4 regions of the Sporomusa termitida genome follow, and region 3 is predicted to be linked to each of the others. Evidence: riboswitches for the same ligand, from Rfam matches in the RefSeq annotation. Region 3 holds a riboswitch; each other region holds the start of a gene.
What was found. A riboswitch is a leader RNA that binds a small molecule or an ion and turns the genes downstream of it on or off. The one in region 3 is predicted to bind S-adenosylmethionine.
Positions count from the first base shown of each region.

Region 1: another riboswitch for S-adenosylmethionine. It lies ahead of SPTER_RS02905 (trans-sulfuration enzyme family protein); the one in region 3 lies ahead of metK (methionine adenosyltransferase).
Region 2: another riboswitch for S-adenosylmethionine. It lies ahead of SPTER_RS22520 (methionine ABC transporter ATP-binding protein); the one in region 3 lies ahead of metK (methionine adenosyltransferase).
Region 4: another riboswitch for S-adenosylmethionine. It lies ahead of SPTER_RS14165 (MetQ/NlpA family ABC transporter substrate-binding protein); the one in region 3 lies ahead of metK (methionine adenosyltransferase).

Region 1 covers NZ_CP036259.1:660,950-668,467, forward strand. The annotation lists gene SPTER_RS02895 (MarR family winged helix-turn-helix transcriptional regulator) at 1-294, shown strand, start outside; gene SPTER_RS02900 (S-layer homology domain-containing protein) at 793-2,121, shown strand; gene SPTER_RS02905 (trans-sulfuration enzyme family protein) at 2,210-3,352, opposite strand; SAM riboswitch class I at 3,554-3,651, opposite strand; gene hydE ([FeFe] hydrogenase H-cluster radical SAM maturase HydE) at 3,815-4,861, shown strand; gene SPTER_RS24995 (YezD family protein) at 4,892-5,257, shown strand; gene SPTER_RS02925 (DUF1847 domain-containing protein) at 5,659-6,333, shown strand; gene SPTER_RS02930 (transporter substrate-binding domain-containing protein) at 6,360-7,184, shown strand; gene SPTER_RS02935 (amino acid ABC transporter permease) at 7,202-7,518, shown strand, end outside.
Region 2 covers NZ_CP036259.1:4,870,082-4,877,599, reverse strand. The annotation lists partial or broken gene SPTER_RS25995 (AAA family ATPase) at 131-622, opposite strand; gene SPTER_RS22540 (exonuclease SbcCD subunit D) at 631-1,896, opposite strand; gene SPTER_RS22535 (MetQ/NlpA family ABC transporter substrate-binding protein) at 2,136-2,954, opposite strand; gene SPTER_RS22530 (pyridoxal phosphate-dependent aminotransferase) at 2,982-4,175, opposite strand; gene SPTER_RS22525 (methionine ABC transporter permease) at 4,212-4,865, opposite strand; gene SPTER_RS22520 (methionine ABC transporter ATP-binding protein) at 4,834-5,889, opposite strand; SAM riboswitch class I at 6,084-6,190, opposite strand; gene SPTER_RS22515 (SagB/ThcOx family dehydrogenase) at 6,311-7,048, opposite strand; rRNA gene rrf (5S ribosomal RNA) at 7,418-7,518, opposite strand, start outside.
Region 3 covers NZ_CP036259.1:2,143,315-2,150,832, reverse strand. The annotation lists gene gmk (guanylate kinase) at 1-244, shown strand, start outside; gene rpoZ (DNA-directed RNA polymerase subunit omega) at 257-463, shown strand; gene coaBC (bifunctional phosphopantothenoylcysteine decarboxylase/phosphopantothenate--cysteine ligase CoaBC) at 473-1,675, shown strand; SAM riboswitch class I at 1,725-1,834, shown strand; gene metK (methionine adenosyltransferase) at 2,017-3,207, shown strand; gene SPTER_RS09900 (heavy-metal-associated domain-containing protein) at 3,280-3,507, shown strand; gene SPTER_RS25635 (hypothetical protein) at 3,520-3,654, shown strand; gene priA (primosomal protein N') at 3,734-6,157, shown strand; gene def (peptide deformylase) at 6,228-6,680, shown strand; gene fmt (methionyl-tRNA formyltransferase) at 6,685-7,518, shown strand, end outside.
Region 4 covers NZ_CP036259.1:2,993,789-3,001,306, reverse strand. The annotation lists gene SPTER_RS14195 (glutamine--tRNA ligase/YqeY domain fusion protein) at 1-896, shown strand, start outside; gene SPTER_RS14190 (YdcF family protein) at 1,075-1,827, shown strand; gene purD (phosphoribosylamine--glycine ligase) at 1,849-3,120, shown strand; gene SPTER_RS14180 (DUF456 domain-containing protein) at 3,148-3,666, shown strand; gene SPTER_RS14175 (TetR/AcrR family transcriptional regulator) at 3,680-4,270, shown strand; gene SPTER_RS14165 (MetQ/NlpA family ABC transporter substrate-binding protein) at 5,165-5,986, opposite strand; SAM riboswitch class I at 6,112-6,217, opposite strand; gene SPTER_RS14160 (YerC/YecD family TrpR-related protein) at 6,419-6,736, shown strand; gene hisZ (ATP phosphoribosyltransferase regulatory subunit) at 6,739-7,518, shown strand, end outside.

The sequences.
Region 1 (7,518 bases), 1.5 Mb from region 3:
GTGGATAAGGCGACAACGGCCCGGGCAATTCTGGCGTTAGAGGAGCTGGGGTATGTATATAGGCAGGTTGATGTAAGCGACAGGCGCGCCAATAAGGTGTTTCTGACAGAAAAAGGGCGGGCAATGGAACCGGTCATCCGCTCCGTACTTAATGATTGGGCGGAGGTAATGACAAGTGACCTGACGGCAGCGGAACGGAGTACGGTCTATGGCCTGCTGCAGAAAATGGCCTGCAAGGCGGCGGACATGAAGGAGCGGGATTTCCGGAAAAAGGGGGTTGAGCATGATCGCTGATGTACTAAAAAATTTTAGCAGGATACAGAAAATACGCTTGCGTTTTTACAGTAGTTTAAGTTATAATTTAATTCATAGTTAAATGCTGTGGATTAAGACTGATTGGAAAAAAGCCGAAGGTCAGAATGCCGTTTCTGTGGAAACGCTGTTCTGGCCTTATTTTTATTAAACAGGAGTGATGTTGATTAAACACCGGTGACCGTCTGTGTAAAAACCATTAGTTTGGACAACTGGCTGGCTAAAAGCTGGAGGCTGTTTCCCAATTAACCAGGGACACAGCTTTTTATAATATAAAAGGAAGCCGCCCTCCCCGACCAAGAGTTAAGCGACTTCCTCCCCAGCACACCTCACGAGTGAGGTCTGCCTTGCTATAAATATAGCATTGTTTGACCTCCTCCTGCAAGGTGCAAATTTTGAAGGAGGTTTTTGTTATGTGTAGTAATCGCCGGTAAATTTTCTCTTGATCTATCTGAATTATACAAGGAGGCAAAGTCTGAAATGAAAAAATCAATTATACTGTTAATCGCGATTCTGTTAGTCCTGAGTATGGCCGGTTCTGCTGTGGCAGCAAACGATTTTTCCGACGTTGCCGCCAACCACTGGGCTTATGATGCTGTTAACCAGTTGCAGCAAGCCGGTTTGGTTGACGGCTATAGTGATGGTGCTTTTCGCGGCGATAAGGCATTGACCCGCTATGAATTCGCTGTTGTAATAGCACGGGGTCTGGAAAATTACACCAAGGCCAACAATCATCAGCAGGGGTTATTGAATAAACTTTCGGCAGAATTTGCTGCCGAGCTAAACAATATCGGTGTCCGTTTGAACAAGCTGGAGAAAAATCAGCCTAATCTTAAGTTTAGCGGCATTGCCGAAGTCCGTTATACCTCACAGGACAATAACGGCACAGTACCTTCCAGTGTCGGTGGAGCCTACCGCGTCAGACTGAATGGTGTAGCTAAAGTCGATGCTAACACCAGTCTTGGTCTGCGATTGGCATCAGGCACGACGAAATCAGGTACGAAATATAAGTATTCCAGCGGAACTTTTACCAGCTTTGGCTCAAACGCAGCCGCCGATGATAATAAAAATAACGTTACGCTTGACCGGATTTTTCTGACTAGTACTATTGGCGCCGTGCAAACTACGGTTGGCGCCCAGGAACTGAAGCTGGGGACAACCGGTTTCATTGTGGACAGCGGCGGTATCAGCTTTGACGGTATAAAATTCGCAACTGCGGTCGGGGCAGTTAAGCTTGTCGGCAACTGGGGCCGCCAGCAAAAGAACGGGTCAGCCGGCACCACGATTGATGTCGCCTCATTGGAGGCTGCCGCCAAACAGGGCAAACTAAATTATGGCACCGGGTACGCCACCCTTAAAGACCGGGGGAATGTACATACAACCCTGGCGGAATACCTGCACGGCAATGCTAAATATCGCTTTGATGACGGTTTTTCGCTGGGCGGCGAGTATGTTTATAACCAGCAAGCCGATTCAGATAAGACGGCCTGGACAGCTATCGCCACAATCGGCAATCAGGAGATTGTGGCCAAAGGCCAGAACAATATAGTTGTAAAATACTACCATGTTGATAAAAACTCGATCAGCAGACTAACCTCCTATAGCCTGCAAAGCAAGGCTGGAGCAGGGATTACTGAGGCATTTTCTGATGTGAGAAATTTAAAAGGCTTAAACGTTGCTTATAATTACGGATTTAGTAAAAACCTGAGAGCCTATGTGGCCTATCAGAAGCTGACTGACAAAGAGGCTGCTGCTGGTGATGACCGCGGTTATCAATATTATCGGGCGGCGGTTGTAGCCAATTTTTGAGGTATTAAACCGCTGGCGGCGTGCAAACATAATATAAGAAAAATAGAGTCAGAGACTGGTCTCTGGCTCTATTTTCAAATTACCGCTGTTAATCCAGGGCCTGAGCCAAATCGGCAATGATGTCCTCAACATCTTCAATGCCTACCGACAGTCGCAGCAGACAGTCGCTGATGCCTAACCGCTGCCGGATGTCTGCCGGGATATCGGCATGGGTTTGGACAGCCGGAAAGGTAATCAGGGATTCAACACCGCCTAAACTCTCGGCAAACTGGAGGACTTTTACTTTACGCAGCACCTGCGCCGGCAAGCGCGGATGGTCCACGACAAAAGAGAGCATGCCGCCATAACCGGTAGCCTGCGCATCTTGTATATCTTTACCGGGATGATCGGGCAGCCCCGGATAATACACCTTGGTAACACTGGGGTGAGCGGCCAGCCATTGGGCGACAATCAAAGCATTTTCTTCATGCTGACGTAAGCGAATGGCCAGGGTTTTTAAGCCGCGCAGCAGCAGCCAGCTGTCCTGCGGTCCGAGGATAGCGCCGGCAGCATTTTGGATAAAGCCAATTTTTTCACAGAGTGCAGCGTCTTTGGCTACGACCAGGCCACAGATAACATCATTATGGCCTGATAAATATTTGGAACCACTGTGCACGACGATGTCGGCGCCAAGGGTTAACGGCCGTTGGAGATAGGGGGATAAAAAAGTGTTGTCAACAATAACATGGATGGGATTCTCGCTGCTGTTCCGGGCGAGAGCAACGATGGCTTTTATATCGGCGATTTTCATCAGCGGATTTGTCGGCGTTTCCAACAGGATGGCTTTGGTTGCCGGCTGCAGCGCCTGCTGTACCTGGTCGAGATCGCCGGTATCCACAAAAGTGGCAGTGAGGCCAAACTGATTAAATAATTTGTCCAGAATGCGGTAGGTACCGCCGTAACAGTCTTCGGTTATAATAACATGATCACCGGGCCGGTACAGCATAAGTATCGATGTAATGGCTGCCATACCTGAGCCAAAGGCAAAGCCGGCATGGCCTTCTTCCAGGGTTGCCACTGCCTCTTCGACTGCTTTACGGGTTGGATTCTGCGTGCGCGAATAGTCGAAGCCGGTACTGCGGCCAAGCTCGGGGTGGCGGAAGGTGGCTGTCTGATAGATCGGTGTACTGATAGCACCGGTAGTTTTGTCACTAACCAGTCCGGCCTGAACAACTTTAGTAGCAAATTTCATAGTGATCATCTCCTGTTTTAATAATGATTTAGAAAAACTTGGCTTGTGACAAGTCTTGTAGGACGCCGGCAGAATCCACCTGTGCCCTTTAGGGCATAAATTTTTCTTATCCCTTAGATTATAGCTTTGCATTTTTATACATTTTGATGGGGGCAAGAAAAAACAGCTCTTCCGCAAGAAGAGCCGCCTATATGCGCAGATAACTCATCTTCCGGATTGCTCCGCTGGATTTAGCACCTTGCATAAACGCCGGTTGCCGGGTGTCATAGGGCCAGTCCCTCGACCACTCTTGATAAGTTTATATTGAATTATTGGTTATTATTTTGTCATAGTTATTATCATTTGTCAATAGACATTTGTTACTTGGGCGATGTTCTTTTTGTTGACGTCAGTCCAAAAACCAGATATCATAATTGCAAAAGGGTACATCTGTTTTGGGGAATATAGGGGAGGACTGAGCATATGACGGATGTGTGCGATATCCAGACACTAATTAAAAAAGCCGAAATAACCCATGAACTTACAAAGTGCGAAATTGTTGCACTGTTAACCGATAATCAATATGCAGCAGAATTCTTCGCTGCTGCCGACCGGGTGCGCCGGGAATATGTAGGGGATGAGGTTCATCTGCGTGGTCTCATCGAATTCTCTAACATCTGCAAACAAAACTGCCTGTATTGTGGTCTGAGGCGTGATAATAAAAAGGTAGACCGGTACCGGCTGGATATCGATACAATTATTGATTTTGCCGGCAAGGCAACATCATACGGCTACCGCACCGTGGTATTGCAGTCCGGCGAAGACGAATGGTTTGATGTTGATACGATGGTTACCATCATTAAGAAAATTAAGCAGCTTGGTTTGGCAATAACGGTTAGTGTGGGTGAAAAGCCCCGGGAAGTGTACCAGGCTTACCGGGAAGCCGGGGCCGACCGGTATCTGCTCCGCATTGAGACTACAGACAAAGAACTGTACGAGAAATTGGACCCGGGAATGAGCTGGGATAACCGGGTACGGTGTCTGCAGGATATAAAAGAACTGGGCTTTGAGCTGGGGACCGGCTGTTTGGTTGGTATTCCAGGCCAGACAATAGAGTCCTTGGCTGACGATATTCTTTTCTTTAAAAAGATGGATGCTGATATGATCGGGGTAGGGCCGTTTATTCCTAACCCGGATACACCGCTGGCCGCTGAAGCCGGCGGTACGTTCGACCTGAGCACCAAAGTCATGGCCATGACCCGTCTGTTGCTGCCTGATATTAATATTCCGGCGACAACGGCCATGGAATCACTCCATCCTCAGGGGCGCGTGCTGGCACTGCAGCGTGGTGCTAATGTGGTTATGCCCAATGTTACCGAGGGTGAGTACCGACAGATGTATCTGTTATATCCGGGGAAAATATGTATAAATGATACGCCAGCCCATTGCCGGGGGTGTATCACCGGCAAAATTCAGGGTATTGGCCGGCAAGTGTCTGGGACGTATGGATTCCGGCAAAAACATGCCTAGCACTAGTAGAGCCAAATGGAGGAAATATCAATGACTAAACAGGGTCCTATGAGTACAGGCAAGCATTTCTCTGATGCCGGTCTTGCGCTTATTGAACATGCGGTGCGAGATATTAGCTTTGGCTCGCTTACTTTAGTAGTCCAGGATTCAAAGGTAATTCAAATTGAAAAACTGGAGAAAATCCGGATTTGTGAGCATCAGCCAAAAGCCAGCGGCAAAACTGCAGTAAAGGCAGCAGATGGCGCTGCTCTGCGGACGCGGATTTTACAGTCTGTCAGTGGCATGGAGTACGGGAAGGTTGCCATCCAGATTCAGTCAGGACAAATTATTCAGGTGGAGCGGACCGAAAAATACCGGGTAGGTAAATTTACCGGACTCCATGGTGAAGGAATTTAAGCGTTGACACCTATAGAGTAATATGCTATCATGATTTACAAATATGGTACTCAGTTACCTGAGCCCATTACAAGCGTTATGTGCTGATCAGAAATATACTGAAGGCCAAGGTTCGATAGGCGAACCTTGGCTTTTTATTTCCGTTACAGCCTTTCTACAATCGCCGCAGGGAGGGGGATGGATGGCAGCACCCGGCTCGGCCCGTATGGTTTGCCGAAATTGTGCCAACCTCTTGCCAGGTGGTGCTATCAGCGGTACTGGTGGTAAGTAATCATGCTGTAATAAAATTTTATAGTTGAAAAATACTTGGTTGATCAGAAAACTGAAGGCCGAGGATGTGCAGAACATCTTCGGCCTCTTTTTAGTTTCACACAGACAATGAATAGTGGAGGAATTTTAGCATGAGCACCAAAAAAAACGCCCAACATTTGAGCTGCACCGATTGCAGTGTTTACAATTGTAGAACCCGGAGTCAGCAGTTTCCGGGATTTTGTCTAACCACGAAAGATAATGACGGGAACTCGATTGCCGGGGATATTGAAGAAATCAAAAAATATCTGCAAGGAGACCATCAGGACGCTGTTGTTGCCCGGGCGTCGGCCCAGGTAGAAGGGCTGTTTTATGGCAAAAAGACAAGGGTAGAAGAAATTATCGAGTTTGCCAACCGGATCGGAGCCAAAAAAATTGGTATTGCCACCTGCGCCGGTTTGATTGAAGAAGCCAAAATATTTGCCGGCATCCTAGCGGCCAAAGGCTTAGACTATTATAGCGCCATCTGCAAGGTCGGGTCTGTTGATAAAGCCGATATTGGCGTGCTGGAAGAGCATAAGCTCAGGCCGGGAAATCACGAAGCAATGTGTAATCCGATTTTACAGGCCCGCATCCTCAACTATCAAAAAACCGATTTAAACGTTGTTGTCGGCCTGTGTGTGGGGCATGATTCTTTATTTACCAAATACTCGGACGCCCTGGTCACCACCCTGGTAGTTAAAGACCGGGTGACTGGCCATAATCCGGTGGCTGCTTTGTATACCGCACATTCTTATCACAAGCGGCTGCTGCAACAAGAAAAATGAGTGAATAAAAAACGGGGGGGTTTATTATGAAAAAAGCGAAATTTATTGCTCTGGCCCTGGCTATGGTTACACTGCTGTCCCTGTTGCTGGCCGGCTGCCAGTCCGCAGCACCGGCAACGGCCGCCAAAAAGAAAATTGTCATCGGTACCGGTAATGCCTATAAACCGTACTGCTTCTTAGATGAAAAAGGCAATCTCACCGGCTTTGAGATTGAGGTTCTCAAAAAAATTAATGAAAAGCTGCCCCAGTATGAATTCGAGTTTAAAACATTTGATTTTAATGCCATCCTGGTCAGTCTGGAAACAGGCAAAATAGATCTGGCCGCCCATCAGTTTGAAGTGAATCCGGAACGAAAAAACAAGTTTCTGTTTGGCGATGAGGGTGTGACTATCTATGACCTGAAACTGGTGGTCAAAGAAGACAGAAATGATATAAAGACGCTGGACGATCTGGCGAAGATTAACGGCACCATTGAAGTAGGCAAGGCTTCGACCAATAAAACCTATGTTGTTGATAAATGGAACAAGGAACATGGCAATAAATTGAATTTGGTATTTGCCGCATCAGATACGACGATAACCCTGCAGAACCTGGACTCAGGCAAGACCGATGCGTTTGTTAATATCCAGCGCAATGTTGATGATTACCGTGCTACCTATAAAGCCAAAATTAAAACTGTAGGTGAACCGATCAGCTTTTCTAACTCCTATTATCTCTATCGCAAGGATGATTCCACCGGGGCGCAGCTAAAAAAGGATATTGATGCTGTTCTAAAAACCATGAAAGAGGATGGCACACTCGTGAAACTGTCGCAGCAATGGCTGGGAGGAGACTATATTCCCAAAAAATAAGGAAGGGCTAAACCAGGATGGAAAATATATTTCTCTTTAGTTTATTTCTCGATAGTTTTCCTCAATTATTATCCCGGCTGCATATCACGGTCGCAATTGTTGTGGTGGCGTTATTCTTTGGCATGATCCTGGGAACAGGCATAGCGATTACCCGGTTGTATAAAATACCAGTATTGTCCCAACTGGCTACCGCCTATGTTTCTTTTATCAGAGGGATTCCCATCCTGGTGCTGCTGTTTATTGTCTATATTGGCGCACCCTTGGTTGCCGGGGCGTTTGGCGCCAATATCAACCGCTGGGATACCCTGATATTTGTCATGATTACCTATATTAT
Region 2 (7,518 bases), 2.5 Mb from region 3:
CATCGCCCAACCCTTTTTGCTCGCTTTCTACCTCAATATAGCCTGTTTCTGCAGTTCGTACCCTGTCATTTACTTTATTAATCAGAACATTGCCGTACTGCTCCAGCGAAAACAAGCGCTGCAGCATCTCCCGCCGCTCTTTGCCGCCCAGATTTAAAAACTCGGCAAACTTCCCCTGCGGCAGCACAACCGCCCTGGTGAAGTCTTCTTCCTTCAGCCCCAACAGTCCGGTTATCTGCTCGGTAACCTCGCGGTCTTTATCGGCCAGCAGCTCTTCCTGACTGTCATTTATCAGAATCAGCCGGCTGTGGGTATTAGTTACAGCCAGTTGGTCTTTGCGGGCATAACGGCGCTCCACCCGGTACAGACGGCGCGCGTTGCCCTGACCCAGCGAAAACGAAAATATAACCGTCACATGCTTCTCAGCATGATTTAAGATGCCCTGGGTACGGCGGCCGGCTCTGACTACCGTCCCGTACAGGGCCAGGGTCATCGCATCTAAGATAGAAGATTTACCGCTGCCGGTCGGCCCGAAAATACCAAAAACCCCAAGCTCGGACAGCCGTTCAAAAGGAATCTCCTGCTCTTCCCGGAAACTGTGCAACCCGGCTATCTTCAGCATAACAGGCTTCATAACACCGCCTCCCCCCCGCAGTCGCTCTGTTCTTCCTCCGCCAGGATACTCTGACTTAATTCAAGAAACAGTTCGACAAGCCGGGCCTCAGGCTTAAGGCCGCCGTTTTGCTGTTCATAAAACCGGATAAACAGTTCGTTGAGCGGCATACTGTTCAGGCGGGCCGGAACCTTGGACTGATTGTCTTCTACTGCCTGAAACACCGGTCTGATGGTAACAAAACCCTGATGCATGGCCCGTAATTGTTGGATTTCATCCAGAGCCAGCGCCTGCGTAATCTCCAGTTCGACCTCAATCCAGGCCTCCTTATCGCGCCCGGCGTCAACCCAGGCCCGCACCTGGGCCAAGCCACCGGTCGCCCGCCATCTCACCAGCGGCCGGCCGGCACTTAACGGCAGCTCCCGTATCTGGGCAGCCAGACCGGGCCGGACATCAACGATGGTTACCGACTTGGCGTAGCCGGTCTCGGAAAAGCTGTAGGCCAGCGGCGAGCCGGCATAGCGGCAGGGGGCCGGCGTCCCGCCCACATACTGCGGCCGATGCAAATGCCCCAGGGCAATATATTGGGCAGCCGCCGGAAACACCAGCGGATCTACCGCATAGGCCCCGCCCACCTGAATCTGATGCTCAGATTCTGATTCAATGCCGCCGCGAACATACAGATGGCTTATGGCCAGATTAACAGAAGCAGGCCGGTACCTGGCATTAATTGCACTAAACAGCCCGGCGAGCCTGTTGTTATAGCCCTGACGCAAATCACTCTCTTCCAGGGAAGCGGCCAGCAGCTCTTTAAGCCGTCCTTCTGAGGGATAAGGCAGAGCCGCAATGACTGCGGTATGGTCAATTCCCGGCACAGCCAATTCCAGCCAGGCCTGACCGCCATTGACCCGGTACACCTTCCCCGGCCCCGGACTGGTTGGGCCAAGCTCTTCTTTAGGTAAGCCGGCCAGAGTAATGCCTAAACGGCCGGCCAGGGGTGAGGCAGCACACAGCCTGTCCGGATTATCATGGTTGCCGGCCACAATGACCACACCCCGCCGGCCATGGTCAGCCAGCTTGTCAACCGCATAATAAAACAATTCCTCGGCTGCCGCACTGGGGTTAGGGCTTTGAAAGACATCTCCGGCCACCAGTACCAGGTCAATGCGTTCATCTGCGCAAATGCCCGCTAATTCCTCCACAAACGCCACCTGCTCCCGGTGTCTGTCCCGGCCTTCAATCGTTTTGCCAAAATGCCAGTCGGCTGTATGTAAGATGCGCATAGTCGCTCCTTATCTTCTCAATACTTTTCTTGTTGAAAGGGTTTTCGCTTTACTCAGGACAAACTCCTGCACAAAACACGGCTTGCGCCGAGCCTTTGGCGAAAGCGTAAGCCGATGTTGCCCTTATCCAGAGAAAGTTATCCTTTCTATCAGGATAAAAAACCTGCGGCTGCAGGCCGAGTAAGAAAAAAGCCACGGCCGCTAGACCGTGGTTTTTCTCATTCAGCACGATATTACAATTACCAGACAGCAATTACGGAGCCTTTGAAATGCTCATTAACAAACTTTTTTACCTCTTCGGAGTGATAGGCCTTGATCAGTTTAGTAATCGCCGGGTTATCCTTGTCTTTTGCATTTACAGCAATAATATTCGCATACGGAGAATTGCCGTCCTCAATCGCCAGCGCATCTTTGTTGGGAACAAGCCCGGCGGTCATGGCATAGTTGGTGTTAACGGCCGCCAGATCAACATCTTCCAGCGAACGCGGTACCTGAGCAGCGTCAAGTTCTTTGACTTTAAAGCCCTTGGGGTTTTCGGCAATATCAGCGGCGGCCGCTTTCAGGCCGACTCCCGGTTTAAGCTTAATTAATCCCTGTTTTTCCAGCAGTAATAAGGCCCGGCCCCCATTGGTCGGGTCGTTGGGAATGGCAATCGTGGCGCCTGGCTTAAGCTCATTAAGCGCGATAATCTTCTTCGAATATATGCCCATAGGATAAATAACAGTTTTAGCAACTGACACTATATCATATTTGCGGTCTTGGACCATATTGTCCAGATACGGCTGATGCTGAAAACTATTGACGTCAATATCCCCCTGGCTTAAGGCCACATTAGGCTGAACATAATCATTGAATTCAACAACTTCAATCTTCAGACCGTCTTTATCAGCGACTTGTTTAACAACATCCATAATTTCGGCATGCGGGCCGGCCGTTACCCCGACCTTGAGTATTTTATCTGCTGCCGGCGTTGCTGCCGGCTTACTGCAGCCGGTAAGTCCGGCAACTGCAGCCACAAGGACCGTGGCCAAGGCTACTGCTTTTATGTACTTATTCATTCTCATGTCCCCCTTTTATAACTCCTATTATTTAACTGTCAGCTTGGTCAAGCGGTCGGCTGCTGCCTGCAGGGTTTCAAACTTTTTGCAAAAACAAAACCTGACCAAGGTTTTACCGGCATTGCTTTCAGGCCGGAAAAAGCTTGAGCCGGGCACAACCGCCACCCCAATCTCGCTGGCCAGGTATTTAGCAAAGGCAACATCGTCGTCCCAGCCAAACGGTGTAATGTCGGTCATAATATAATAGGCTCCCTGTGGACGCACACAGCTAAAGCCAACCTTCTCCAGGGCATTAAGCAAATAATCCCGCCGTTCGCTATAAAAACCAGCCAATTCCGCATAGTATTCCAGGCCAGAAGTAAAAGCCTCGGCCGCGGCTACCTGCAGGGGGGCCGCCGCGCCTACGGTAAGAAAATCATGTACCTTACGCACCGAAGCCGTGATCGCCGGTGAGGCCTGAACATAACCAATACGCCAGCCGGTTACGCTGAAGGTTTTAGATACACTATTTACCGCAATCGTCCTGTCGGTCATGCCCGGCAAGGTCCACAGCGGGATATGCTCAGTATTGTCATACAGGATATGTTCATAGATTTCATCATTGATTGCCAGCACATCATGCTTCCTGCACAACTGGGCAATGAGCTCCAGTTCTTCGCGATTAAAGACTTTGCCGGTTGGGTTATTGGGGGTATTAATGATGATGGCCCTGGTTTTATCGGAAAAAGCGGCAATAAGCTCCTCCCGGTTAAAGTTAAATGCCGGCGGGGTTAAGCTGACATACCGGGGTACCGCCCCGCACAGGATGACATCGGCGCCATAATTTTCATAAAACGGTTCAAAAATAATGACTTCATCGCCCGGGTTAACAGTGGCCAAGAGGGTGGCAATCATGCCCTCTGTGGCCCCGCAGCACACGGTAAGCTGACTTTCAGGGTCGATAACAACACCATAGTCCCGTTCCACCTTGGCGGCAATGGCATCACGCAGGCCTTTGGTCCCCCAGGTTATAGCATATTGATTATAATCCTCATTAACAGCCCTGACAGCAGCCTGTTTAATCGCTGCCGGGGCCGGGAAATCCGGGAAACCCTGGGCGAGGTTAATCGCATTATGCGCAGCCGCAATCCGGCTCATCTCTCTGATGACCGATTCGGTAAATTGCCGGGCCTTGGCTGACGCGTAACCGCCTTCACGAATATTACGGATATTATCTTCCATGCTTACGTATTCCCCCTATAGTTCTGTTTCCATATTCTAGCGTTTGTTAAGTCTCTGGGCAAAATAGTCACCACTGGACTGGACGATCTGTACCAGCGCAATCAGAATAACGACCGTTGCCAGCATGACATCTGCTCTAAAGCGTTGATAACCATAGCGGATCGCCAGGTCTCCCAGGCCACCGCCGCCAATGGCACCAGCCATGGCCGAGTAACCAATTAAACTGATCACCATTAATGTCAGTCCCAATAGTATAGACGGCAGGGCTTCCGGAATAAGTACCTTCAGGATAATCTGCCGGGGCGATGCCCCCATTGACTGTGCGGCTTCGACCAGCCCGGCATCCACTTCCTTGAGGGCCGACTCGACAACGCGGCCGACAAAGGGAATTGCTGCAATTGTGAGGGGTACAATCGCCGCATTGGTGCCGATTGAAGTACCAACAATAATCCTGGTAAAAGGTATAATAGCGACCATTAAAATAATAAACGGCGTTGACCTGGCAGCATTAACGATTGCTCCTAAGGTCTGATTAAATACCAGGTTCTCTTTTATGTGGCCCTTGCCGGTGATAACCAGGATTACGCCAAGCGGGATTCCCAGCAAGGCGGAGACCAGGGCTGAAACAGCTACCATATAGACGGTTTCCCCGCAAGCCTCAACCAGCAGCATAAGCATGTCTTGTGACATAGCCAATCACCTCTGTTCCCAAATCTCTGGCCTGCAGATAACGCAACGCACTTTGAATATCCTCCTGTTGGCCGGACAACTCTATAACCAGCGTGCCATACGGTGTGGCCTGCAAATGGTCAATATTACCGGAGATAATGTTGACATCAACGGCAAAACGCCTGATCAGGCCGGCAATAACCGGTTCATTAGTGGCCGCCCCGAAGAAAGATAAGCGCACAACCAGGTTGCTGCCGGCAACCGGCTTGTCTGATACAATCTCCGCCAGGGCTTCCGGCAATTTATTATTTACTACGGCTTTAATAAACTCGCGGGCGGTGTCTGACTGGGGCCTGGTAAATACATCAAGCACCCTCCCGGTTTCTACAAGCCGGCCGGCTTCAATTACAGCCACTTGATCGCAGATTGCTTTAATTACATGCATCTCATGGGTAATCAGGACAATCGTTAAGCCCAATTTTCTATTAATATCTTTCAATAAAGCCAGAATTGACTCTGTCGTCTGCGGGTCAAGGGCTGAAGTTGCTTCATCGCATAACAGCACTTTGGGCTGACTTGCCAAAGCCCGGGCGATGCCGACCCGCTGTTTTTGCCCGCCGCTGAGCTGGGCCGGATAGACATCTTTTTTGTCAGATAAGCCAACAAGCTCTAACAGCGGCAGTACTTTTTTTACCCGTTCAGTTCTACCGACACCGGCAATCTCCAAGGGAAAAGCCACATTGTCGAGCACTGTGCGCGAAGACAACAGATTAAAATGCTGAAAAATCATGCCGATACTTTTACGGGCATCGCGTAATTGCACTTCTGACAACGCTGTCATTTCCTGGCCAGCAATAAATACCTGGCCGGCGGTAGGACGTTCCAACAGGTTTATGCAGCGGATAAGAGTGCTTTTCCCAGCGCCACTTTTACCAATAATGCCATAGATCTCTCCCTGCTTTATATTCAAAGATACATGATCAAGGGCGATTACCGTACCAGACTCGCCGTTATATATCTTTTGTAAGCCTGTTAATGAAATCATAGTTATCTGCCTCCTGTTGTGATATACAATAAGAAAAAACTTGGCTTGTGCCAAGTCCTTCATGGACGCCGGCAGAAGCCGCCGGGGCCCTTTAGGGTATTGGCGTTCTTACTTATGATCATAAACCGATATACTTGCTAATCATGTAAAAAACCTCTCCGCAGTCGAAGAGGCATAATTCAAGACTATGCTATTCTTCATCTGCCAAACCCTTACAGGCTGCAGGAATTGGCACCGTTCGCCTTTGCGATGGTTGCCGCAGCTTCATAGGGCCAGTCCCTCAGCCAACTCTTGATGAAAAATACTGTATCTTTTTTTATTCTTGAGTAATATTACCACAGGTATATGTAACTGTCAAGAATTTTATCGGGCGGCTAAGGTTGGTTTCCTCACCCGTCTTTGTAATGTGATATGTTATACCTTATGCTTTTTTGCCAACAGTAGCTACATAGACCGCAAACTGATTATCACCATCGATAGCCAGGGCCGCATTAAGTTTATCATCATCAAAAGCTGCAATTGCACAAACACCACAGTCCACTGCCGCTGCCGCCAGGTAGAGGTTCTGACAGACATGACCGGCATCCAGGTGTAAATACCGATAGCCGCGCTGCCCATAGCGATAGGTCATGCGATAGGCAGCTGCCGTCCAAATAAATGTAACCGCACTTGCCTTAACAAATTTTTGCCGCAAACAGGCCTCAGTAATTATATCAGCAGCACTGCCTGTGACCTCTACCTTGGCCAATTGATGATCGACGGCTAAAAACCTATATAGGCCCGGCTCCAGACCGTCAACCTGATTCACTAACAAATATGTCTCAAAAGCATGCCTTGCCCCGGCTGAAGGTACGGTTCTGAACGTGACCAAATGCGGTTCAATCGACTTAACCCCTTGTGTACACCACAGCAAATAGGAAAGCTCAGTTAATGACAATGCCTTTGCGGCATAAGTACGGACACTGGTCCTTTGCAGAATTGCCTGGGTTAGAGAAATATCAGCCTGCCATGCCCCATGGTCTGGCAAATCGATCACCAGGCCGGGGTTACCGATATCCATTTCCACCGGTGGCTGTGGCAAACCCCGGGCCTGATCGGAAGGTGTAGCAAACTTGTACTTGGTTTGCTCCATAAACTCTTTGCCTATTTGCCTTGCCATTTGATTAAACCTCCTTCGCGTATTGCCGTTTGTCTTACTGATATTAAATCTACTGGTAAATTCTCCAATATCAATAGTAATTATAATATATTATTGCAAATAAAAAAAGCATCTGCATAAAGCAGACACTTGCTACCGGCAACTTCCTACTCTCCCGGGCCCATCCAGCCAAGTACCTTCGGCTGCTACGACCGTCCATAGCACCCCAGCTGCTTCGTTGGCACTGCGGGCGCCCCCTCCGACGTACTTCCAGTACGACTACGGCGGCGTCCTCGCTCCGCCTCGCAGCTGGGGCACTCTGAACGGTCTAAGCCTGTTCGCTTTCCATAATAAAAAGCACTCACTGCAACAGTGAGTGCTTTTCTTGCTAACCAGCAACTTCCTACTCTCCCGGGCCGTTTCCAGCCAAGTACCTTCGGCGTTTGTGGGCTTAACTGCTGTGTTCGGTATGGGAACAGGTGGAGCCCCAC
Region 3 (7,518 bases):
CAGGATTTACAAACGCGGTACTGACAGCCCTGAGGTAATCAAAAATCGTTTACACTGTGCAAGCAGTGAGCTTAAGCTGGCGCACAACTATCATTATATCGTGGTTAATGATCAGGTAGCTGCCGCTGTCCAAAGAATCGAAACTATAATCACTGCCGAAAAGTACCGGGCCGAACGCAATACTGATTTAATTGACAGCCTCTACCGTTCAAAGTGTATAGGCAAACCTGCAAGTAAAGGCTAGGGGGAAAACCTAATGATTAATCCGTCTTTAGATGCTTTAGTAGCGAAAGTTGATAGTAAATACACACTGGTGGTGCTTGCTGCCAAACGGGCCAGGGAAATCATGGACGGAAAGCCGTCTTCAGCAGAGTCGAAATCCAATAAACCTGTAACAATGGCCCTGGAGGAAATAGCCCAGCGGAAAATAACCTATGAACGTACCAAAACCGGCATTAAATAGGAGGAAATCATGTCCTCAGGTCAAACGATTGTCATAGGCGTTACCGGCGGCATTGCTGCCTATAAAACAGTAGATGTTGTCAGCCGTTTAAAAAAGGCCGGCTGTAATGTCTATGTTATTATGACAAAAGCCGCTACCGCTTTTGTCACGCCGCTCACCTTCCGGGAAATCAGCGGCAATCCGGTTATCACCGATATGTGGGAAGAACCCAAAACGTGGAATGTCCAGCATATCGCTCTGGCTTCGCGGGCTGATTTGTTTTTAGTTGCCCCGGCAACAGCCAATACCATTGGCAAAATAGCCAATGGTATTGCGGACGATATGCTTACAACCACAGTCATGGCCACTACGGCGCCGGTTATGCTCGCACCGGCGATGAATACAAATATGTTTCTCAACCCGGTCACCCAGCAAAATTTAGCCAAGTTAAAAAGCTTAGGCTATCATATTATGGAACCGGCCTCAGGTATGCTGGCTTGTGGCATCGAAGGACCCGGCCGGTTACCCGAACCGGCAGCAATTGTGGAAAATCTGCTGTCAATCCTGCACCCCCGCCGTGAGCTGGCGGGGAAACGCCTGCTGGTTACTGCCGCTGGCACCAGGGAACCCATTGACCCTGTCAGATATCTCGGCAACCGTTCCAGCGGTAAAATGGGCTATGCCCTGGCCCAGGCAGCAGCAGCCCGCGGTGCTGAGGTTATTTTAATTTCCGGACCTTCCGGGTTGCCTGTGCCGCCGGGAATTACCATAAAACGGGTAGAAACAGCGGCAGAGATGCACAATGCGGTTCTGGCTGACTTTGACGCCGTTGATATCGTCATAAAAGCAGCGGCGGTTGCCGACTACCGGCCTGAACTGGCGGCCGAGCAAAAAATAAAGAAAACCGGCGATACACTAACCCTGAGTCTGGTCAAAAACCCGGATATCCTGTACGATTTGGGCCAGCGGAAAAAGCGACAGCTATTAATTGGCTTTGCGGCTGAAACAGAAGGGCTGATTGAACATGCCCAGGAAAAACTGCGCAAGAAAAACCTGGATATGATCGTGGCCAACGACGTCACTTTACCCGGGGCCGGCTTTAACCTGGACACCAATATTGTGAAACTTGTTCACAGAAACGGCATGGTGGAGGCACTGCCCCTGCAAAGCAAACAACAGGTTGCAGAAATTATTTTAGACAAAATTTGTGCAATGCTGACAAATTCTACTTGATTTTTTTTATTAATTCGATTAAAATTTGATATGAAAATTGCATACTCTATACTCATCAAGAGTTGGTGGAGGGACTGGCCCGATGAAACCGCGGCAACCATTTAGCAGTATCCGGCTAAAAACGGTGCCAATTCCGGCGGCAAGACCGTAAGATGGGAGTGAAAGAAAAATCACGCCCCCTTGCGGGGGTTTTCTTTTTTTAGTCTACCAGGATTTATAAATAAATTCTGTGGACATAAAAACGCCTATACCCTAAGCACAGGCGGCTTCTGCCACCGTCCTAAAGGGCTTGGTACAAGCCAAACCTTTTCTTAAAATATAAACTGGGAGGGATAATGATCTTGGAAAAAAAACGTGTGCTTTTTACATCTGAATCTGTCACGGAAGGCCATCCGGATAAGATAGCTGACCAAATTTCCGACAGTGTACTTGATGCTATTCTGGCCCATGACCCGTCAGCCCGGGTGGCCTGCGAGACTTTGGTAACAACCGGTATAGTGCACGTAGTGGGAGAGATTACCACGAATTGCTATGTAGATATTCCCAAGATTGTCCGCGAAACCATCAAGAGTATCGGCTATACCCGGGCCAAATATGGTTTTGACGGCGAAACCTGCGGTGTTTTAATCTCGATCGATGAACAATCGCCGGACATTGCCCTGGGGGTAGACAAAGCCTTAGAAGCAAAACAGGGCGCCATGGATGCCATTGAAGCAATTGGTGCCGGTGACCAGGGGATGATGTTCGGCTATGCGACCAACGAAACGCCTGAATATATGCCGCTGCCAATCGCTTTAGCCCATAAGCTGGCGCGCAGGCTGTCCGAGGTCCGTAAAAGCGGTGAGCTCGGTTACCTCCGTCCTGATGGTAAGACCCAGGTTACGGTTGAGTATGAAGACGGCAAACCGGTGCGTATTGATACTATCGTTGTGTCCACTCAGCACAGCCCGGAAGCAGACCGGGAAACAATTGAAAAGGATCTGATCGCCGCCGTCGTCGTCCCGATCGTGCCCGCAGAACTATTGGATGCCAAAACAAAATATTATATCAACCCAACCGGTCGTTTTGTGGTCGGCGGGCCGCAAGGCGATGCCGGTTTAACAGGCCGAAAAATCATTGTCGACACTTATGGCGGCATGGCCCGGCACGGCGGCGGCGCTTTTTCGGGCAAAGACCCAACAAAGGTTGACCGTTCCGCGGCGTATGCGGCCCGTTATGTTGCCAAAAATGTAGTTGCCGCCGGCTTAGCCGATAAATGCGAAATCCAGCTGGCCTATGCCATCGGCATTGCCCGGCCGGTTTCGGTTATGGTGGAAACGTTCGGTACTGCTAAAATTTCCGAGTCGAAAATAGTTGAACTCATCAACAAGCATTTTGATTTAAGACCGGCCGGTATCATTAAATCCCTGAATCTCCGGCGTCCGCTTTACCGTCAGACTGCTGCCTATGGTCATTTTGGCCGCACTGATGTCAGCCTGCCCTGGGAGCAGACCGACAAAGCGGAAATTCTGCGCAAAGAAGCCAATCTATAACTAATTAATTATTGACCAATGGTAATACTAACAATTGTGGACACTCAATTCAGTAACAAGGGAGGTATTCCATTGGCTACACAGAAAAATACCAAACAATCCATCTACCGTGTTGGCGGCCTGAAAGGCGACCATTGCCGGGATCGTATTGAGCATACTTTGTCCCATCTTTATGGTGTCTCCTCAGTGAAGGTGTCCTTAACCACCCATCAGGTTGCAGTTACTCATGACGAAGCAGTTACCCCCAGCGGCTATATTGAGGAAACGTTGCAATCACTTGGCTACTCTATTCAGAGTTAGGAAGTGCTTATCATGAAGCTTCGTTTTTCGCCGCTGCGCCGACACCGGACTAAACGTTTTTTTAAACGTTTGCCAATGGACACTGGGGTTGACTGGGAAATGGCCGCTCATGACCCGGACAACCGCCAGCAGGTATTTGACAATTAAAAAGCGAATATCTATTTAATAATTAAAAAGGGGACTAGCACAGTCCCCTTCTCTTTATTCGGTAATAAGTGGTGAAAACATGTCAAATACTGTTCAAGTTATTGTTAACATTCCGGCCCGCAGCCTTGATAAACCGTTTTCTTATACGATTCCGGCCCATTTAGCCAATGTGCAGGTAGGTTGCCGGGTGCTTGTGCCTTTTGGTAACCGTAAGGTGGAAGGTTTTATCATTAGCCTGGAACCGGAAAAAACCGAAGGCTTGAAATCAATTCTTGAGATTTTGGATCATGTGCCCTGGTTTGACAGTAATATGCTGAACACGGCCAGATGGTTAAGTGATTATTATCTGTGTTCACTAAGCGAAGCCATGCGCTTATTTATCCCCGGTCAGTCGGGCATTAAAACCCAGAAGGCCTATCAAGCCCCGGCCAGCGTTGATTTTGAGCAGGCAGCTGTTTTATTAAGCAAAAAGCCGGCAGAATTCCGGACGCTGCTTACCTACATATATGAACATGGTCCTGTCACCCTGACCGACCTTGCCAAACTGACGAGTGACCCGGCGGCTATGATAAAATTCTTTTTACAGCATAAACTAATTATCAGTGCCGATATTGTCAGCAAACGGGGCAAAGCCAGTGTGACAACCATTATTGACCTGGCTGTCAGCCGGGAAACGGCTGCTCAGATTGAGCAAACCCTCCCCAAAAACAAGGCCGCTCAGCGCCGCCTGCTCAACGCGTTGCTGGCTGCGCCCGGGAATTTGACCACGGCCCAGCTGCGTAGTCTCAGTATCACGCAGGACACAGTGAAAAAGCTGGCAGAACAGGGCCTTATTACAACCCGGCAGCTGCCTTTATTCAGAAACAGCTATGCCGGGGGCTGTCTGCAGACGCCGGCAGTAAACCTGACACCGGAGCAAGCCTATGCCCTCGGTTTAATCATACCGGCAATTAACACCGGCCTTCATACCTCCTTCCTAGTGCATGGTGTTACCGGCAGTGGCAAGACCCTGGTGTATATCAGGGCCGTTGCCGAGGCAAGGCGCCTTAACCGGCAGGCGATCGTACTGGTGCCTGAAATTGCGCTGACAAGCCAGATTGTAGCCCGGTTTAAAGCAGCCTTCGGCGAAGATGTCGTGGTCATGCACAGTAAACTGTCTGTAGGCGAACGGCATGATGCGTGGCGCCGTCTGCAGGCCGGCCAGGCAGGCATTGTCATCGGCGCCCGGTCGGCCTTATTTGCCCCGGCCGGTCAGCTAGGCCTGATCATTATTGATGAAGAGCATGAATTTACTTATAAGCAGGAAGAAACGCCCCGCTATCATGCCCGGGAGGTCGCATTAGCCAGAGCCAGACTGGCCGGGGCGGTTGTGGTGCTTGGCAGTGCCACACCTGCGGTTGAGACCTATTACAAAGCCCGGCAGGGAGACCACGTGTTTATCCCAATGAATCAGCGGGTCGATAATACACCGATGCCTGAGGTTACAGTTGTTGATATGCGCCAGGAACTGGCCCAAGGCCGGCGCAGTGTTATCTCCCAGGCCCTGAAGGATATGCTGACTGAAATACTGGCCAGGCAGGAACAGGCTGTCATCCTGCTGAACCGGCGCGGTTACTCGACCTTTGTGCTGTGCCGTGAATGCGGCCATGTACTCAAATGCCCGCATTGCGACATTGCCCTGGTTTATCATGCCTCAGCCACGGTATTGCGCTGCCACTACTGCCGTGAGCGCCACACAGTGCCGGATATTTGTCCGGTATGCAGCAGCCGCTATATTCGCTATTTCGGCGCCGGCACGCAAAAGGTGGAAGAAGCGCTGGCGGCCGCCTTTCCGGCCGCCAGAATCATTCGCATGGATCAGGACACCACCGGCGGCAAAATGGCGCATGACAAAATATTGTCGGCTTTCGCCGCCGGCACCTATGACATTCTCCTGGGCACGCAGATGGTGGCCAAAGGCCATGATATCCCCAACGTTACTGCAGTTGGCATCATCTCTGCCGATACAGCCCTGAATCTGCCCGACTTTCGGGCCGCCGAAAAAACCTTTGCCCTGCTGACGCAGGCGGCCGGCCGGGCCGGCCGCGGCAAAAAATCCGGCCGGGTGGTTATGCAGACCTATAATCCTGAACACTATGCGATTATCGCCGGTGCCGGTCACAATTACCAGGCTTTTTATCAGCACGAAATTACCTTCCGCCGCCAGTTACACTATCCGCCATATGCTAATCTGGTGAAAATAACCGTTCACGGGGCTGATGAAATAACCGTTCACCGCAATGCCAACCAACTGGCCGCAGATCTTACACAAGCGCCGGGGTTGGCAGACGCTGCCGTTATTGGTCCGTTTCCGGCCTCCGTGAATAAAATAAAAGATATCTTCCGGGTGAATATCCTCATAAAAACCCAGGAGCTGCCCACTGTGGCCAAACAGCTGGCAGGCTTAGGCCTGGCCAGCCGTCGTGATATCATCGTTGACATTGACCCTATAAATGTCCTTTAGTCACCTTTCGCGGCAAACGAAATTATGGTAAAATTTTTTTAATGGGTTTGTGTAAGAGGAGGTAAATACGTTGGCGGTAATGGAGATTAGAAAAGCAGGCGACAAGATATTAAAAGAATTGGCAGTGCCTGTTGATAAAATTGACCGTAAAATCAGAAACTTACTTAACGATATGGCAGAAACCATGTATGCTGCCGATGGCGTGGGGTTAGCGGCACCGCAGGTGGGAGTATCCCGGCGCCTCGTTGTCATCGACGTGGGTGATGGTCTGATCGAACTCATCAACCCGGTAATTGTTGCCAAAGAAGGCTGCGAAAGCGGTACCGAGGGGTGCTTAAGTGTTCCTGGCATGTGCGGTGAGGTTGAACGCTATGCCACCGTTACTGTAGAGGCTATCAACAGGAGCGGCAAAAAGATTCAGATTAACGGCTCAGGTCTGCTGGCCCGTGCCCTCCAGCACGAAATAGACCATCTTGATGGCATTTTGTTCATTGAGTTAGCCAAAACCATGCGTAAGGGGTAATAGAATGGGTAAATTACGTGTAGTATTTATGGGAACGCCGGATTTTGCCGTCCCCTGTTTAACAATGCTTATCAAAGAAGAGTTTCCGGTAGCCGCTGTTGTTACCCAGCCTGACCGCCCCAAAGGCCGCGGCCAAAAACTTGCTTATTCACCTGTTAAAGAAGCGGCACTGACCTACAAATTACCGGTTTTGCAGCCTGAAACGATTAAGACCGATCAATTTTATAACCAGCTAAAGGCACTTGCTCCGGATGTCATCATTGTTGTTGCTTTTGGCCAGCTTCTGCCCTCGCGGATATTAGCGCTGCCGGCCCATGGCTGCATTAATGTGCATGCTTCATTATTACCCAAATACCGGGGATCAGCCCCCATTCATTGGGCCATCATCAATGGCGAAACCAAAACCGGGATTACCACGATGCACATGGATACCGGCATGGACACAGGCGATATAATTTTTAAAGCCGAGCTGCCAATTCTGCCAACCGATACAACCGGCAGTCTCCATGACAAACTTCGTGACTTAGGCGCTACCGTGCTGGCGGACACACTGCAGCACTTAGCGGCCGGCCAGGCGCCGCGGACCCCGCAGGTTGAGGCAGATTCCACCTACGCGCGTATGCTTGACCGGGATACCGAACGCATTGACTGGCACCAGCCGGCTGTTGCCATCCATAATCTGGTGCGCGGACTTAATCCCTGGCCCGGTGCCTACTGCATCCTGCAAAATAAAACAATGAAAATTTGGCAGACTAATGTTCATAGCGAGACACAGACCTGTACAGAGCCTGGACGGGTTGTGCAGATAACCAAAACCGGGCTTGTTGTCGAAACCGGC
Region 4 (7,518 bases), 850 kb from region 3:
TGAGCAAGCGTTATCTGCGGCGGCTTGTGGAAGAGGGATATGTCAGTGACTGGGACGACCCGCGGATGCCCACCATTTCCGGTTTGCGGCGGCGGGGCTTTACGCCGGCAGCAATCCGCGACTTTTGTGACCGGATCGGTGTTGCCAAAAGCAACAGTACTGTAGATGTGGCCTTGCTGGAGCATTGCATCAGAGAAGATCTCAATGGGCAGGCAAGCCGGGTTATGGCTGTGCTGAAACCCTTGAAGCTTATTATTGACAACTATCCGGCCGGGCAGGTGGAAGAGCTTATAGCTGAAAATAATCCGGAAAACCCGGCGATGGGGACACGGACAATCCCATTTTCCCGGGAAATATATATTGAACAAGATGATTTTATGGAAAATCCGCCGAAAAAATTTTTCCGCCTGGCGCCCGGAGCTGAAGTCCGGCTTAAGCATGCTTACATTATAAAGTGTGAACAGGTGGTAAAGGACGAGCAGACCGGCGAGATTGTGGCCGTACACTGCACCTATGACCCTGAGACCAGGAGCGGCAGCGGCACTGCCAACCGCAAGGTCAAAGGCGTATTGCACTGGGTGTCGGCGGCACATGCCGGGAAGGCCGAGGTACGCCTGTACGATTACCTGCTGACAAGCCAGCAGGACCAGGAAGACGAAGGCGCAGAGGCCAAGGATTTTGTGGATAGGCTCAACCCCAATTCCCTGGAAAGACTGGTTGACTGTCTTGTTGAACCTAGTATTAAAATGCCGCCAGTGGGAAGCCGGTTTCAGTTTTTACGCTGCGGTTATTTTGCCGTGGACCGGGATTCAGTACCAGGCAAGCCGGTGTTTAACCGTATTATATCCCTAAAAGATTCCTGGGCTAAGCTTGATAAGAAAAGACTTGGCTTGTGACGAGTCCTTTAGGACGATGGCAGAAGCCGCCTGTGCCCTGTAGGGTATATTCGTTCTTATGTCCACAGAATTTATTTATAAATTCTGGTAGACCAAGAAATAACAGCACGAAAGACTTTTGCCTGGCAGGCCTGCCGGTAAAAGTCTTTCTGCCATCTGCGAAGCGGGGTATGTTGCCGTGTTAGTCTTGATTAAGTTCCTGTATATAACCTTTCTGCTGCCGCCCGGTTTGTTTATTGCCATTTTGACAATGCTCTGCCTGGGGCTGTACAGGCGCCGGCAGCAGGGGGCTGGGGCGCTGGCGGTAATCGCCGTCCTGCTGTACCTGATTTCCATTCCGTTGGTCGGTGACTGGCTGATGCGGTCGCTGGAAAGCCGTTACCAGCCGCCACCGCGCATCAGCGGGGATGTTATAGTGATGCTGGGGGGCGGGGCAACGGCAGATACCCCTAATGTTCATGGCCAGGGGCATTTGACAGGCTTTGCTGCCAACCGGCTGCTGACGGCAGCGCAGCTGCATTATATAACCGGGGCGCCTGTTATCATATCCGGCGGCCAGGTGTTTGCCAATACCGGCAAAGAGGCGGAAATTGCCAGGCATATTCTGCTGGGACTGGGGATTGCCGCCGATAAAATTATTGTGGAAGGACAGAGCCTTAATACCGCCGACAATGCCAAATATACGACAATGATTTTGGCGGCGGAGGGGTTTACCAGCCCGATCCTGGTGACCTCCGCGTTCCATATGAAGCGGTCTGTGGCGCATTTTGCTAAATATCAGGTGGCAGTGGTGCCCTATCCCACCGATTACCAAACGAATACAAAGTTTATTTTTGAATGGCATCAGCTGTGGCCCCGGGCGGATGCGTTCTATAATTCGCAGCTGGCTGTCAAAGAGTATCTCGGCCTTATGGCTGTTAACTGGTTTTAATGAATTCTGAGGAGTGGTATTTTGAATATTTTACTTATTGGCGGCGGCGGGCGTGAACACGCTTTAGCCTGGAAACTGAAACAGAGTCCCCGGGTGGAGAAGCTATACTGTGTGCCGGGGAATCCCGGCCTGGCTTCGCTGGCAGAGTGTGTGGCGCTGGATATAACTGATAATGAAGCCTTAGGCAGATTTGCCTTAGCCCATGACATCGGTTTAACCGTGGTCGGGCCTGAACTGCCCTTGACCAATGGCCTTGTCGACCATTTTACCGCTCTTAATCTTAAAGTATTCGGCCCGTCCCGGCAGGCGGCGCAATTAGAAGGTTCCAAGGCTTTTGCCAAAGGGATTATGCATAAATACAACATTCCGGCTGCGGCCTCCGCCGCCTTTGCCGATGCGGAGAAGGCCATTGCCTACATACAGGAGCAGGGGGCGCCGATTGTGGTAAAAGCTGACGGCCTGGCTGCCGGTAAGGGCGTTGTTGTCGCCATGACTGTGGAAGAGGCAATTGCGGCAGTGACTATGATTATGCAGGATAAGGCCTTTGGCAGTGCCGGCAATCTGGTGGTTATTGAAGAGTATCTGGCAGGGGAAGAGGCCTCGCTGCTGGCCTTTACTGACGGTTTTACCGTCGCGCCCATGATCGCCGCCCAGGATCATAAGCGGATATTTGATAATGATCAGGGGCCCAATACCGGCGGGATGGGCACCTACGCGCCGGCGCCGGTGGTTACCGAGGCGGTGCGGGCGCAGGTAACGCGGGAGGTATTGCAGCGGGTGGTGGATGCCCTGCGCCAGGAGGGGATTATCTATAAAGGCTGTTTGTATGCGGGCTTAATAATTACTGAACAAGGACCCAAGGTCATTGAGTTTAATGCCCGGTTTGGCGATCCGGAAACCCAGGTTGTGCTGCCGCTCCTGAACAGTGATTTGGTTGCTGTTATGGAAGCCTGTGTCGACGAACGGCTGGCAGATATCACGCTGGAATGGGCAAACCAAGCCGCCGTGTGTGTGGTACTGGCCGCTGACGGGTATCCCGGCAGCTATACCAAAGGTGATCCTATCAGCGGTCTTGATCGGGTCCAGGCCCAGGGGGCCATCGCTTTTCATGCCGGGACAGGCTGCAAAGACGGCCGGATTGTAACCAATGGCGGCCGGGTGCTGGGCGTGACTGCGGTAGCCAATGATATTCAGGCGGCAGTGGCCAAGGTCTACCAGGCTGTGTCTGAGATAAAGTTTGCCGGCATGCAATATCGTAACGACATTGCTCACCGGGCGTTCAACCGGAAGTAAATGCAGGGTGCAGAAGGAGTGCATACTTTGGATGCTGGTTTAACAGCCATTAATTTACTGGTCATTGTTGTGACTGTTATTGGCATTGGCTTAACTGTTATCGGCTTACCCGGGAATTGGCTGATTTTTTTCGTGGCCCTGGGTTATGGTTATCTGGCACCCTTTGCCGCTATGAATAATACGGCCTTACTCATTCTGTTTGGCGCCGTACTGGCCGGGGAGCTGGTTGAGTTTGTAGCCGGTTCGTTAGGGGCAAAAAAGGAAAATGCCTCGAAAACGGCGATCATAGTCGCCTTTATCGGCGGTATCGCCGGCGGGATCCTTGGTACGGGGATAATGCCGGGCCTGGGTTCCATTGCCGGGGCCGTCGGCGGTTCTTTTGCCGCCGGCTATCTGGCAGAATATGCGGCTACAGGCAACCGGGAAAAGGCTGGACGGGTGGCAAAAAGCATTGTTGTCGGTCAGGCATTGGGTCTTATCTTCAAATTAGCGATAGCCATCGGGATGGTGGCGCTGATTATTTCCAGGCTAACGTGGGCAGGGTGACAGGAGGAACCATATGAAACGACAGCAAATACTGGATGCCGCCTATACTGTTTTTTCCCATAAGGGATATCACCGGGCCACTGTGGATGAGATTATTGCCATGGCGGATACCGGCAAAGGCACGGTATATAATTATTTTGCCAGTAAAGAGCAGCTTTTTTATACCCTGGTCAAAGAGCGCAGCGCAAAATTTGAAACTGAGCTCAACCGGCTGGCCGGTCTTGATGAAGTGCCGCTCATCAAAATAAAAAAAGTGATCAAGGTGTTTTTAGAGTTTTATGTCGCTAATGCCGATTTATGGCGGGTGCTCATGCATGAAATGCGCGGTCTGGGCCATGAGGAATCAACAAATTTTACTGCGGCCCAGCGCGAAAAATACCGGGAAAGATTTGTCCATACCATTGGCGTACTGGAAACGATTTTGCAAGCCGGAATTGAGCAGGGGGCTATTCGCCCGTGTGATGTGCATAAAGCGGCCCACGGGCTGTTTAGTGTCATCGTAATGATGGTTTTTCAGGGCTTTGTCGATGCCCAGGCCGATTCGATTGAGGCGAATGCTAATAATATTGCCGATATTTTTCTCTATGGTGTTGTGGCGCGTTGAATGCAACAAGAAAACCCCTGACGTGGTCTTGCAGGCTGTGCGTATAGCAGTTACTTTTGAAATACAAGGGAATAATTTTACTTTTGGCATCGCCCCAAAATCAGATGCAACGCGCGCAGTAGCATCACCATAAACGAAAACAATGTCGTATAATTAAAGTGTGGCATAAGGTCGATACTTTTTGAGCTAAGAACTCGACCCCAAAATTGATATGACTTCCTGCTTGAACCACATATTGTCCAGCTCATTCGGGAGAGCAGAGCCGCCGTAGCTGTCGCCCATTCCCTACTGATAGCGATCTACCACATACTAAAAACAGGCGTTCCTTATCGAGAGTTAGGTTCCGAGTATTACAATCGATTTAACCGGGAGAAGAAAATACAATCATATTTGAAAAAATTAGCGGCTTTGGGTTGGGAGCTCCCCACCACAGCTACGGCCTAATTGCCTACATACCATAAATTTTTGGGCCCTAGACTATAAGGCTTGTATTTGTGCGCCCTTTTTTTCTGACACATAGGAGATGTTTTCATAGTAAAGTAACAAAAGGTCTAGGCCCGAAGCCTCCAAAAGCTGAAAAGCCGGACAGTATTCCTAAAATCCGTAAACTCGCTGCGCTCAAACAGACGGATTTTTTAACGGAATACCGCCCGGCTTTTCTCCTGCGGAACGCTTTTTCCGGCAATGGCCGGTGGGTTACCGGGGTTACGGGGGCCCCTTCCCCTTGCTCAAGTCCGGCATTGAATCTTGGTTCCCTGCAGTCTATAGGACTGTTAGCCTGTCAAAACTTATAAATTCTTATTTCCACAGAATTCATTTATGAGTTCTGGCAGACCCAAAAAAGGCTTGCGCCTCTTTCTCTGCGAAAGGGTGCAAGCCTTTTTTTACTACTGGTTAGAAGGCCGGGACAATGGCGCCCTGATATTTTTCGTTGATGAATTTTTTAACTTCCTCAGAAGTCAGGGCTTTGGTCAGCGTTTGAATTTCAGGGCGGGTTTCATCCCCTTTGCGGACGGCCAGAATGTTGACATAAGGCGAGTCTTTCTGCTCAATAAAAAGGGCATCTTTGGCCGGGACCAGTTTTGCCTCCAGGGCATAATTGGTATTGATAACCGCTAAAGCAACGTCGTCCAGGGCGCGCGGCAGCTGGGGAGCTTCCAGTTCGCTGATTTTAACGTTTTTGGGGTTTTCTGCGATATCTTTTACCGTGGCATTAATCCCTGCACCGTCTTTCAGTTTAATAATGCCGGCTTTTTCTAAAAGGGCTAACGCCCGGCCGCCGTTGGTAGGGTCGTTAGGAATGGCAACCTGGGCACCGCTTTGCAGCTCATCCAGGCTTTTGATTTTCTTGGAATAGATGCCCATTGGCTCGATATGTACGGCGGCGGTATAGGTTAGATCCAAATTACGCTCGCTGCTGAATTTTGTCAGGTAAGGAATGTGCTGAAAGAAATTGGCGTCAAGCTCTTTTTCGGCCACGGCAATGTTCGGCCGGACATAGTCGCTCATTTCGACAATAACCAGATTAATTCCGTCTTTTTCCAAAACCGGCTTGATCACATTGAGAATCTCGGCGTGCGGTACAGCGGTAGCGCCAACCTTAACCGTCTTTTTTTCCACAGCTGCCGGCGCCGGGGTCTCTTTGCCGCCGCAGCCGCTGATAAACGCGGATAATGCCAATAAGACTGTAATCAGTAATAAGGTAATTTTTTTCATACATTATTCCTCCCGGATAAAAATATAATGTGGTTGTTGACAGCAGGCAGAAGTGATTTGCGGTCCTCCCTCCATGGCCAATAATTAAAGCCTCTCCGACAGTGTGAAGAGGCTGGTTGTCCAGTTCTTCATCTGTCAGGAGTTAATCCTGTTGGAATTGGCACCGTTTCACCTGCGCGATGGTTGCCGCGGCGTCATAGGGCCATTCCCTCAGCCAGCTCTTGATGAGTATATTTAATTTACAAAATTTATGATAACATGGCAAAATGTATCTGTCAACAGGATTATTAATGTATTATTTACGTGAAGAAGACAAATTTTATTATATAACCTATTTTAATTAAATAAAGATAAAAAGGATTAAAGAAGGAAAATCCGGGTTAACAGCGAACTAAGCATATCAATAGCAAGTATTACAGGGAGGCGCATAGCATGCCGGTAAATCCCAAATTGAAAGATGAACTGACAGATCAGTTGTTCAAGGGTATTTTGTCGCTGCAAACTGAAGAGGAATGTTATCAGTTTTTTGAGGATGTTTGTACAATCGGCGAGATCAAAGCCATGGCCCAGCGGCTGGAAGTGGCTCGCTTATTAAAAGCAGGGGTCATTTATGATGATATTGTGGCCTCGACCGGTGCCAGTACAGCGACAATCAGCCGGGTAAAACGCTGTCTTTATTATGGTGCCGACGGGTACAAGGCAGTATTGGGCCATTTAGAGGGAAATAAGGCTGACGAAAAGGGGGTGTAGTTATGAGCAAAAATCAGTTTGTACCGCAAATCCCTTACGGTACCCGGGACCTGCTGCTGCGGGAAGCTAAGCAGAAGCGGATTGTCGAAGGCTCGCTGGCTGAACTATTTTCCCGTTGGGGCTATGATGAAGTGGTAACCCCAACGTTTGAATATATTGAAACCCTTACGGTCGGTACCGGCAGTGATATGCACCAGCATGTATTTAAGTTTTTTGATAACAACAACCGTATTTTAGTGCTTAAACCGGATATGACTACGCCCATTGCCCGCGTGGCGGCGACCAGGCTGAAGGATGGGCCGCTGCCGCTGCGGCTGTTTTATCTGACCAATGTATTCCGCCACGAACAGGCTCAGGCCGGCCGGCAGTGTGAATTTTATCAGGCCGGGGTTGAACTCTTGGGTGCGCCCGGCCCGGCGGCTGATGCCGAGGTGGTGGCCCTGGCCGTGGAAACCATGCTGGAATCAGGTCTGGCTAATTTTCAGGTCAGTTTAGGCCAGGTGGATTTTATCAACGGCCTTATGGCTGAGAGCGGGTTAACCCCGCAGTGTCAGCAGCAGATCAAATGCGCTATGGTATCACGGGATTTAGTAGGACTTGGTGAAATCTTGGCGACAAGCGGCTTGACCCGGGGTGCACAGGCTTTGCTGCAGCAAATCCCTTTGCTCCATGGGCAGGAGGAAATGCTGAACAAGGCCTGCCGGCTGGTAAATAATGACCTTAGCCGCAGGGCTCTGGACAATCTGGCCGATATCCGCAGGCTGCTGGCCGGCTACGGTGTT